Regions from separate parts of the Mesorhizobium sp. M7A.F.Ca.MR.362.00.0.0 genome, predicted to be linked through region 2. Evidence: riboswitches for the same ligand, from Rfam matches in the RefSeq annotation. Region 2 holds a riboswitch; each other region holds the start of a gene.

Region 1 (3,271 bases), on a different contig from region 2:
GATGCTCCATCAGATAGCTGGCGCGGTAGGGATCGTCGGCAGGGCCAAGCCCGGCCTCGACATAGGCGCGGACAGTGGCAAAGCCCTCCATGTCGGGCATCTGCGGCAAATAGCGGACAGTTGCCGAAGGCTGGCGGAACACCTCGCCGTCCTGCGGCTCGATCAGGCCAGCGGCGATCTTCAGCAGGGTCGACTTGCCCGACCCGTTGCGGCCGACCAGTGCGATCTTGTCGCCGGCCGAAGCCGTCAAGGCGGCGCCGTCGAGCAGCGGCGTGCCGCCGAAGGTCAGTTTTATCCCGTCGAGGTTGAGAAGAGGCGGGGCCATGTCAGCTTTCAGGTAAGGGATAGGGATGAGCGAGCAGCATCGCGCGGCCATGGCCGAGCGCGATTTCGAGGCGGCCCTTGATCTCGTTGGAAATGGTCAGCGACGAACCGAAGGCCACCTTGACGTGGTTCAGCGGCCATTTGGCGCCGGTGACGGTCAACCCGGCAAGCTCGGAAAAGCCGAGCACCGAAAACAGCGTGCCATCGGCATAGTCGAAGCCGGCCGTTCCGCGCAGCAGGGGAATGCCTTCCTGGGCGCCGCTGGTCAGGAGCACATCGGTCCCTGCTTCGGCCAGGCGCAAGGCAAGCGCCAGATGCAGGAAAGCGTGGTCGGCTCGCTTGCCGCCGAAAGCACCTGCTAGCACCAGGCGGGTCGCGCCGCGCTCGAGTGCGGCGGCGATGGCAAGTTCGCCATCGGTCTGGTCCTTTTCCGCCGGGAAGGTCCGGCGCGGCACGGAAGCGAGATCGTCCGGCAGGTTCGCCGGCACGGAATCGAAATCACCCACCCACAGCTCCGGCACGAGGCCCAGCAACTGCGCATGGCCTATGCCGGCGTCGGCGGCGATGACGCGGGAGCCTTCGACCTGACGGTCGAGCCGTGGCGTGCGGATGAGATCGCCGCCAAGCAGGATGGTGAATGTGCTCATATCGTGTGGCCCTTACCAGCCCGGCACGGGAAACGGAAGGCGGCAAACTCCCACTTGCGTGGCGGATCGGCCCGGCCTATGTGTCGAAACGCTCTAACGGGGTGCCGGACGCGATCTTCGCGGACCGGCTGAGAGGCAGTCTCGCCAACCCGCTGAACCTGATCCGGTTTGTACCGGCGGAGGGATTAGACGTTTCGGACAGTCCGACGCCTCAATTCCTTTCAATTCGAACGAAGGAGGCGCCGATGCGCACGCTTTTATACGCTCTTGTTTCAGCAACGGTCGTGGCCTTGTCCGGACCGGCCTTGGCCAAGGACAAGCTCACCGTCTACACCTATGAGAGTTTTACCGCCGACTGGGGCCCGGGTCCCGTGGTGAAGAAGGCGTTCGAGGCCGAATGCGGCTGCGATGTCGAGTTCGTCTCGGTCGCCGACGGCGTCGCGCTGCTCAACCGCGTCAGATTGGAAGGCGCATCGACCAAGGCCGATATCGTGCTTGGCCTCGACACCAATCTCACCGCCGATGCCAAGGCGTCAGGCCTGTTCGCGCCGCATGGCACGGTGGCCGACGTCAATGTACCGGGCGGCTGGAGCGACGACACTTTTGTCCCCTTTGATTACGGCTATTTCGCTGTCGTCTACGACACCGAGAAGCTGAAGAACCCGCCGAAAAGCCTGAAAGAGCTGGTCGAAGGCAGTGCCGACGACAAGATCGTCATCCAGGATCCACGCACCTCGACGCCGGGCCTCGGCCTGCTTCTGTGGGTCAAGTCGGTTTATGGCGACAAGGCGCCGGAGGCCTGGGCCAAGCTCAAGCCGAAGGTGCTGACCGTGACGCCGGGCTGGAGCGAGGCCTATGGGCTGTTCACCAAGGGCGAGGCGCCGATGGTGCTGTCCTACACGACGTCGCCGGCCTATCACATGATCGCCGAGAACACCGGGCGCTACCAGGCCGCCTCCTTCGAGGAGGGCGAGTATCTGCAGATCGAGGTGGCGGGTATCACCACGACGGGAGCCAAGAATCCGCTGGCGGCCAAGTTTATGGCCTTCATGACCGGGCCTAAATTCCAGGATGCCATTCCCGAGACCAACTGGATGTTCCCGGCCGGCAAGACCGACAAGCCGCTCAATCCGGCCTTTGATAAACTGGTCAAGCCGACCAAGACCTTGCTGTTCAGCCCGCAAGAGGTCGCTGCCAATCGCAAGGCCTGGGTCGATGAATGGCTTGCGGTGATGAGCAAGTAGGGCGCGAGCCGCGTCGCATGTTTGCGCCAAGCCGCCCCCCTCTGGCCTGCCGGCCATCTCCCCCTCAGGGGGGGATATCGGCAGCTTTATCGCCTCTCTTAGTCCTGCCACTCTTGAGAATAGCGAAGGCGGCTGAGTGCGCAATCTCCCCCCTTGAGGGGGAGATGTCCGGTAGGACAGAGGGGGGTGGGCTCGGCCTTCGCCAGATATTCCCCTCGATCAATACCCGTCGCAGGGTTGGATAGCGCGAGATGCGTACGCGCCATCCAGCCGATCCCCGCGTCAGCGCCGGCATTGTCGCGCTTGCCGCGATCGCGCTGCTGATCGGCGGCGCGTTTGCCGGCCTGCTTTTCGAGGGCGCCCATGATTTCTCGGGCGCCTGGGCAGCCTTCGATCCCTATCTGCTTCGCGTCATTCGCTTCACGCTCTGGCAAGCGGCGCTCTCGACGCTGCTTTCGGCCATCCCGGCGCTGTTCGTGGCGCGGGCTCTGTCGCGACATCCACGTTTCTTCGGCCGCGCCTTCATCCTGCAGATCTTCGCCGTGCCGTTGGCGCTGCCGGCTATTGTCGCAGCGCTCGGCATTCTGGCGCTTTATGGCCGTGCCGGCTATTTCGCCGGCGTGCTTGCCCTGATCGGCGGCGGAAGCTGGCCGTGTATCTATGGCCTGTCCGGCATCCTCGTCGCCCATGTCTTCTTCAACCTGCCGCTGGCGACGCGGCTGTTCCTCGAGGCGCTGCAGACCATACCGGCCGACCAATGGCGGTTGGCGAGCCAACTCGGCATGGCGGCGCGGCCGGCGTTCCGGCTGATCGAATGGCCAACGCTGCGCGCCGCACTGCCCGGCGTCGCCGGGCTTGTGTTCATGCTCTGCATCACATCCTTCACGATCGTGCTGACGCTCGGCGGCGGGCCGGCCGCGACGACGCTGGAGGTCGGCATCTACCAGGCGCTGCGCTTTGATTTCGATCCCGCGCGGGCCGTTACACTGACGCTGTTGCAGATTGCCCTGACCTTTATCGTTGTGCTGGCCCTGACGCGCCTGGGCGCCAATGTGG
Region 2 (3,271 bases):
CCATTGCCGCCATGCCTTCCTTCTGGGCCTCGGCACGGATGTCGTGGGAAATGCGCATGGAGCAGAATTTCGGCCCGCACATCGAACAAAAATGTGCCAGCTTGTGCGCCTCCTTGGGCAAGGTCTGGTCGTGGAAGGACCGTGCGGTTTCGGGGTCGAGCGACAGGTTGAACTGGTCCTCCCAGCGGAACTCGAAGCGCGCGCGCGAAAGGGCATCATCCCTGGTTTTCGCTGCCGGATGGCCCTTCGCCAGATCGGCTGCATGGGCGGCTATCTTGTAGGTGATCACGCCAATCTTGACGTCGTTGCGGTCGGGAAGGCCGAGATGCTCTTTCGGCGTGACGTAGCAAAGCATTGCGGTGCCGAACCAGCCTATCATGGCGGCACCTATCCCTGAGGTGATGTGGTCATAGCCCGGCGCGATGTCGGTCGTCAGCGGCCCCAACGTGTAGAACGGCGCCTCACCGCACACTGCGAGCTGCTTGTCCATGTTCTGCTTGATCTTGTGCATGGGGACATGGCCCGGGCCTTCGATCATCACCTGGCAGTCCTTTGCCCAGGCAATCTTGGTGAGTTCTCCAAGTGTTTCCAGTTCGGCGAATTGCGCCGCGTCGTTCGCATCGGCGATTGAACCGGGACGAAGGCCGTCGCCGAGCGAGAAGGAGACGTCATAGGCTCTGGCGATGTCGCAGATCTCCTCGAAATGCTCGTAGAGGAAGCTCTCCCGGTGATGGTGCAGGCACCATTTGGCCATGATCGAGCCGCCGCGCGAGACGATGCCCGTGACCCGGTCGACGGTCAGCGGGATGTAGTGCAGCCGCACGCCGGCGTGGATGGTGAAATAGTCGACGCCTTGCTCGGCCTGCTCGATCAGCGTGTCGCGGTAGACCTCCCAGTTCAGATCCTCGGCGATGCCGTTGACCTTTTCCAGCGCCTGATAGAGCGGCACCGTACCGATCGGCACCGGCGCATTGCGCACGATCCAGTCGCGGATGTTGTGGATGTTGCGGCCGGTCGACAGGTCCATCACCGTGTCCGCGCCCCAGCGGATAGCCCAGACCATTTTTTCGACCTCTTCGGCCATCGACGATGTGACAGCCGAGTTACCGATGTTGGCGTTGATCTTGACCAGAAAATTGCGACCGATGATCATCGGCTCGCTCTCGGGATGATTGATGTTGGCGGGAATGATTGCGCGCCCGCGCGCCACCTCGTCGCGCACGAATTCGGGTGTGACGAAATCTGGGATCGCCGCGCCGAAGGCTTCGCCGTCGCGTTGCAGCTTGCCGCGCATCACCTCGCGGCCGAGATTCTCGCGGATGGCTACGAACTCCATTTCTGGCGTGATGATGCCGGCGCGCGCATAGGCAAGTTGGGTCACCGCCTTGCCCTGCTTGGCCTTGAGCGGCCGATTGCGTATCGGAAATTCCGGTGTCAGGCGCTCGCCGGTGGCGAATCCATTGTCTTCCGGCCGGACGTGGCGGCCGTCATAGGCTTCGACATCGCCACGCGCCGTGACCCATTCGTGGCGAAGCCGGGCAAGGCCTTTTTCGATGCTGGTTTCGACTGATGGATCGGTGTAGGGGCCGGACGGATCGTAGACGGTGACGGGCGGTTCGCCGGCCGTCGGATGGACGGAAATCTCGCGCATCGGCACCCTGATCTGCGGGTAGAGGACGCCGGGCTTGTGGATTTTCCGCGAGGCGGGCAGTGGTCCCGTCGATACGGCGGGGGTGAGGGCATTCATCGTGAGGCTCCTTTGCTCATGCATTGGAGACCCAGTTCTGTGCCGGAAGGATGAAAAGACGCTTCTGTAGACCTGCTGCAACAGGACCTCGGGCGTAAACTCCCGCAAAGCGCTTGCACCGTCCCTACGCCAGTATGAACTGGATCAGGTTCAACGGGTCACTGCGCCGCGAAAGCCAGCAGTATCTCAGCCCCTTGCCGGGACTCCCCTGGTGAATGCCTTAGGTTGAACGGGCTGACGCTATCTTGTCAAGCGCATTCGGGCGCCTTCGGCCGGTGGCGACGACCGGCGGCCAGCCGGGCGGAGAGCTCGCGCATGCATCGGGGACAAGTCACGCCCCGTAGACCGGGGCTGAATGGCCAAAGCCTCATTCGCTTCGTGAAGGATGGAGAAACTGTATTGGCCATGTGCGCGTATCGACCAAGTAGCTCAGGCGGTCACGGATGTGGTTATTCTGGTCGAAGGTGACGAACGGCCTTGGGGGTCACCTCCTTTAGGATTCAGAGGTTGGAAGACGGCTTCTCGCGATCACGGCCATCAGGAAATACCTGTCTTCGGCTCAACCTCGACATGGCGTCCGATCGACCGCAGATATACAGCTATCTCGTTCATGAGATGATCGCGTTCGCCGTAGATTTCAGCAATCCTACGCAGCTGTGGCTCGACGGCCCTCCGTTGCGCTGGCGTGAAATCAGCATCGCCAAAGACGTATCCCAAGTTGCCAATCGCGCAAATTTTGCAGCCGGCGTCCACAACTGCTTGTACGAATGCCGGAATGTCTTTTTCTTGCATGGTCTTCATGTCGAACCTCTCGTGAATGGCGTGCTTGCGCCCCAATCTGCCTTTTCAGCGTGTCCTCTGGGCGGCGCAAGCCCTGAGCGTGACTGTGCACGGGCAACCTCGACTATCCCATCTGCCACGCTCTTTAGAATCGGTGGGGTCTGGTGATCGCAGGCTGGGCCACTCAAAAGCCTGCAAGAAGAAAGTCATGGCGACCATTGCTCAAGATCGCAAGGGTGCGTGCAAGACCTTCCGTTGGCAGTCATGCACGCTCGCTCAGAGATAGTCCGGCCGCGGAAATTCTCCCTTATTCGTAAGAAAGCTCATTGAGCAACTGGGCATTGAGCAACTGGGTCTCACGTCACGGGTCTCGTGTGCTTCACAGCCGAAAAATAGCCGCCGTGGCAATTCTCGAAAAGTGCAGGCTACCTCGTTAAGGACACTGCGGATGATCGTTCGCGCTTGGCAAAAGCGAACGGATTAGTCTATGGCTCTCGGCAGGGGGGCGAGTTATGCGGCGGGTGCGAATCCTTCAAGTAGGCGATATTCACTATCCGGACTGGCATCCTTCCTCTAGCAACATCGATGCCAAGGATAGCAAGTTCGCTCCGAAAATAACGCAGAAGCTACGCGCGTCTTCGCTGCGTGCCGTCTTGACGAAACTTCGGCGGCTGACGACTTCGAAGCCCTTGGATTCGATCGCCTTCATGGGGGATTTCACGAGCCGTGGCGACAAGACCTTCA
Region 3 (3,271 bases), on a different contig from region 2:
ACGGGGCCTCTGCTCGCCGGCTGGCTAGAGGCTGGAAATGCAATTGGCGCGATCATCGTGCCCGGGTTCCGGCGTCGTCCCACCGGTTTCAGCATCGGCAATTTCCGACGAAGGCTTCAACGCAAGCTGCTGCTCAGGCGGTTTGTCGGTAACACGCCTGTCAAGTTGATCGAATTTGGCCGCCCTTACGATTGGAATGCGCTTGGTCGCCAATTGTCTGACCTCCGCGCCGATGTGCTGGTCTGCTACACTTTGCCTGTCTTGATCCCTCAAGAGGTTCTTGGCCATTTTTCCAAAGGCGGGGTCAACCTCCACCCGGCGCTGCTCCCCGACTATCGAGGGCCACATCCGACCCAGCGCTTGGCCGTGGACGGCCGGTGTGCGGCTCATGGCGGCGTCACGCTCCACAAGATGTCCGCCGGTTTTGACGAGGGTGACATTCTCGGGCAGGTGCCGTTTTCCGAAGCTGACTGGACCTCGAGAGAAGCCTTGGCCGACAGCACGGCAACCGCTATGCGGATTCTGGTGAGCGAGGCGGTGCCGGCCTACTGCCGGGGGCTGTTGTCAGGAATGCCGCAGCCGAAAGGCGACTTCGTCTGGGCACGGCTTCAGCCCAGCCACCTGATAATCTCGCCGGCCATGTCGGTCGAGCATGTTGTACGGCTATGGCATGTGCTCGGCCTTCTGCCAGGCATCTATCTTGAAATCGGAACGCGCAAAGTCAGACTGGGATTCCAGATCAGAAGGCTGGGGCCTTGCACAGGAAAGGCTCCGGTCAGGCGGTGGGGAACAGTGGAATTCGATCTCGCCAACGGTCGGGTCCTGTATTTTACCTACGGTAGAGTGCTCAAACGGCTGCTCAATTCAAAACACCTGTTTTTGCGCCCGCCCGCCGGAAAACCCGCTCCACAAATCCGGCTGTTCGGCAAAACGAGTGCTGCGGACCAGAGAAACGGATGAAGCCGCTGGGCGATGCCCAGCGGCTTCATCTGTGTGCGGTTACTTGCCACAATTATTATCGTTTACCGTTGGCGCCGTCGCGTTACCATCGGCGTCCGTCTGTGCGCCTTGCGGGTTGGTCGGGCAATTCTGATCCGCGTTCGAATTCATGTCCCCTACCGTGCCAGTCGTGCTGTTGGTCGTGCCCGGGTCGACAGTGTCCGGCTCGACCGTATTCGGTGAAGCCGGCGTGTTCGGCTCAACCGTCACCGATTTGCCGCTGCCGCTTCCATTTGCGTTGTTGCTGCCGGCGCTTTGCGCCATGGCTGACGTGGCCAGACCAATGGTGAGAACGGAAGCTGCGAGGATTTTCATGAACATGGTTTGTCTCCATTTCTGTGAAGTCGTCGCTTGTTTTCTACGAAAGTGATCGCGTTGCGACTGTGGGGACAACCGGTCGCGGCGGCGAAGGTTCCCGACAAAATTCCGCTCAGGCGCACCGTGACTGGCGCAATGCTTTTGGCGCAGTGCTCTAAAAAAACGGCTTTCCCTTGAACTCGAATGATGCTTTAAGGCGCACATCCACAGGGGTGCTCCGTACGGTCGGGGCTGAGACGGGGGCGGCAAGCCCACAGACCCTAGAAGCTGATCTGGGTAATACCAGCGGAGCGAGGCGGGCGATGTTTTCAGGCGCACAGATTTCCCTATACCCCATGACCGACGAATTCGTCGGTGTCATTCTTGGCGCGCTCGGTGCGCTCGATCCCTGGCGCGACAAGCTCAGGATCGAGACCGACGACATCTCGACCTTGCTGGTCGGGCCGCCCGAAGTGCTGTTTCCCGCCATGCGCGACCTCTTCGTGGCGGCGGCACGCAGCGGCAAACATTGCGTGTTGTCGGCCGCCATCTCGCGCGGGTGCCCTGGCGAGCCGGATGACCCGATCTGCCGCTCCGATGCACTTGGCGGGCCTGTCGGGCCACTCGGCCCGCGCAAGGATGCGGCCATCGCGGCGGTGCGCAATGCTGCTGCCACCGGCCAGTCGGCGGCGGCGCAGTTCTCGCTCTATGTGATGGGCACCGACGACCACATGGACGAGATCTACGGCTGCATCGATTTTCTCAAGCAGTCCGGCGTCTATGAGCGTTCCAAGCATTTCTGCACGAAACTGCGCGGTGATGCCGGTGCGATCTTTTCGGCGCTGGACGAGGCCTTCTGCCGCTTCGGACCAGGCGCCGGCCACGTAACCCTCGACGTCACGGTCTCGGCCAACAGCCCGTCGGCTGTCTGAGCCAGCCGCGCTTTCGCGCTGCCGTCAAAGGTTGTCTCCCGTGGCCACATCATCAGTCGCTTCGCGCCCGATCGCGAGCCTTCTTGTCAAGGCAATGCCGGCCATGATCTCGGTCGGTTTGCTCCTGCTGGCGTGGGAGCTTTATGCCACCTATTCCGGCATCAGGCCGACGACACTGCCGGCGCCGTCGCGCGTTTTCGAGCAAGCGCTGCTCAATCGCCAGGCGCTGGCCGACAACGCCATTCCGACCATCGGCGCCACGCTGCTCGGCTTCTCCTGTTCGCTCAGCGCTGCCTTCGTGCTGTCGATGCTGGTCGACTTCTTCCAGCCGCTGCGGCGTGCGCTGTTTCCTGTCTTAATCGTCAGCCAGACCTTGCCGCTGGTGGCGATCGCGCCGCTGGTGGTGCTCTGGTTCGGCTTCGGGCTGGCGCCCAAGATCATGCTGGTGGCGCTGGTTACCTTCTTTCCGATGCTGGTTGCATTAGTCGAGGGTTATGAGTCGACCGAGGCCGAGATCGGGCAAATGCTGCGCGCCATGGGAGCAGGGCGCTGGCGCATCTTCATGCTGGCACGGCTGCCTTCGGCGCTGCCCTATTTCTTCGCTGGTTTGAGGATCTCCATCACCTACGCCGTGGTCGGCGCGATCTTCGCCGAATATGCGGGGGCCGCGAAGGGGCTGGGCATCTACATGCTCAACGCCAAGAACAATTTCCGTCCTGACCTGGTTCTTGCCGCCGTCGGAGTGAGCGCTGCCCTGACCCTTGTCCTGTTCGGGTTGACTGTACTGCTGCAGCGCCTTGCGATGCCCTGGGAGCGGGCCGGCAAGGAAACCGCCGGGAAGGGGGCCTAGCGATGAGCCGGCTCGAACTGCGGCATGTGCGCAAGGCGTTCGGTGGGCTCGACGTGCTGGCCGATATTTCGCTTAGCGTCGGCGCTGGTGAATTCGTCTCGATCCTTGGACCCTCGGGCGCCGGCAAATCGACACTCTTCCAGCTCCTGACCGGCGCCGAGCATGGCGAGGGCGAGATGTTGTTCGACGGCGC

Evidence for each region. A riboswitch is a leader RNA that binds a small molecule or an ion and turns the genes downstream of it on or off. The one in region 2 is predicted to bind thiamine pyrophosphate.
Region 1: another riboswitch for thiamine pyrophosphate. It lies ahead of thiB (thiamine ABC transporter substrate binding subunit); the one in region 2 lies ahead of thiC (phosphomethylpyrimidine synthase ThiC).
Region 3: another riboswitch for thiamine pyrophosphate. It lies ahead of EOC06_RS27650 (YkoF family thiamine/hydroxymethylpyrimidine-binding protein); the one in region 2 lies ahead of thiC (phosphomethylpyrimidine synthase ThiC).

What each region holds. Positions count from the first base shown of each region.
Region 1 covers NZ_RZTF01000366.1:351-3,621, reverse strand. Annotated here, with positions in the region: gene EOC06_RS30080 (ABC-F family ATP-binding cassette domain-containing protein) at 1-325, opposite strand, end outside; gene EOC06_RS30075 (thiamine diphosphokinase) at 327-971, opposite strand; TPP riboswitch at 1,059-1,173, shown strand; gene thiB (thiamine ABC transporter substrate binding subunit) at 1,217-2,215, shown strand; partial or broken gene EOC06_RS30060 (ABC transporter permease subunit) at 2,467-3,271, shown strand, end outside.
Region 2 covers NZ_RZTF01000023.1:4,502-7,772, reverse strand. Annotated here, with positions in the region: gene thiC (phosphomethylpyrimidine synthase ThiC) at 1-1,747, opposite strand, end outside; TPP riboswitch at 1,851-1,967, opposite strand; gene EOC06_RS05540 (hypothetical protein) at 2,285-2,548, opposite strand; gene EOC06_RS05535 (metallophosphoesterase) at 3,040-3,271, shown strand, end outside.
Region 3 covers NZ_RZTF01000305.1:3,201-6,471, reverse strand. Annotated here, with positions in the region: gene EOC06_RS27660 (formyltransferase family protein) at 1-960, shown strand, start outside; gene EOC06_RS27655 (hypothetical protein) at 1,000-1,320, opposite strand; TPP riboswitch at 1,516-1,629, shown strand; gene EOC06_RS27650 (YkoF family thiamine/hydroxymethylpyrimidine-binding protein) at 1,620-2,228, shown strand; gene EOC06_RS27645 (ABC transporter permease) at 2,332-3,078, shown strand; gene EOC06_RS27640 (ABC transporter ATP-binding protein) at 3,081-3,271, shown strand, end outside.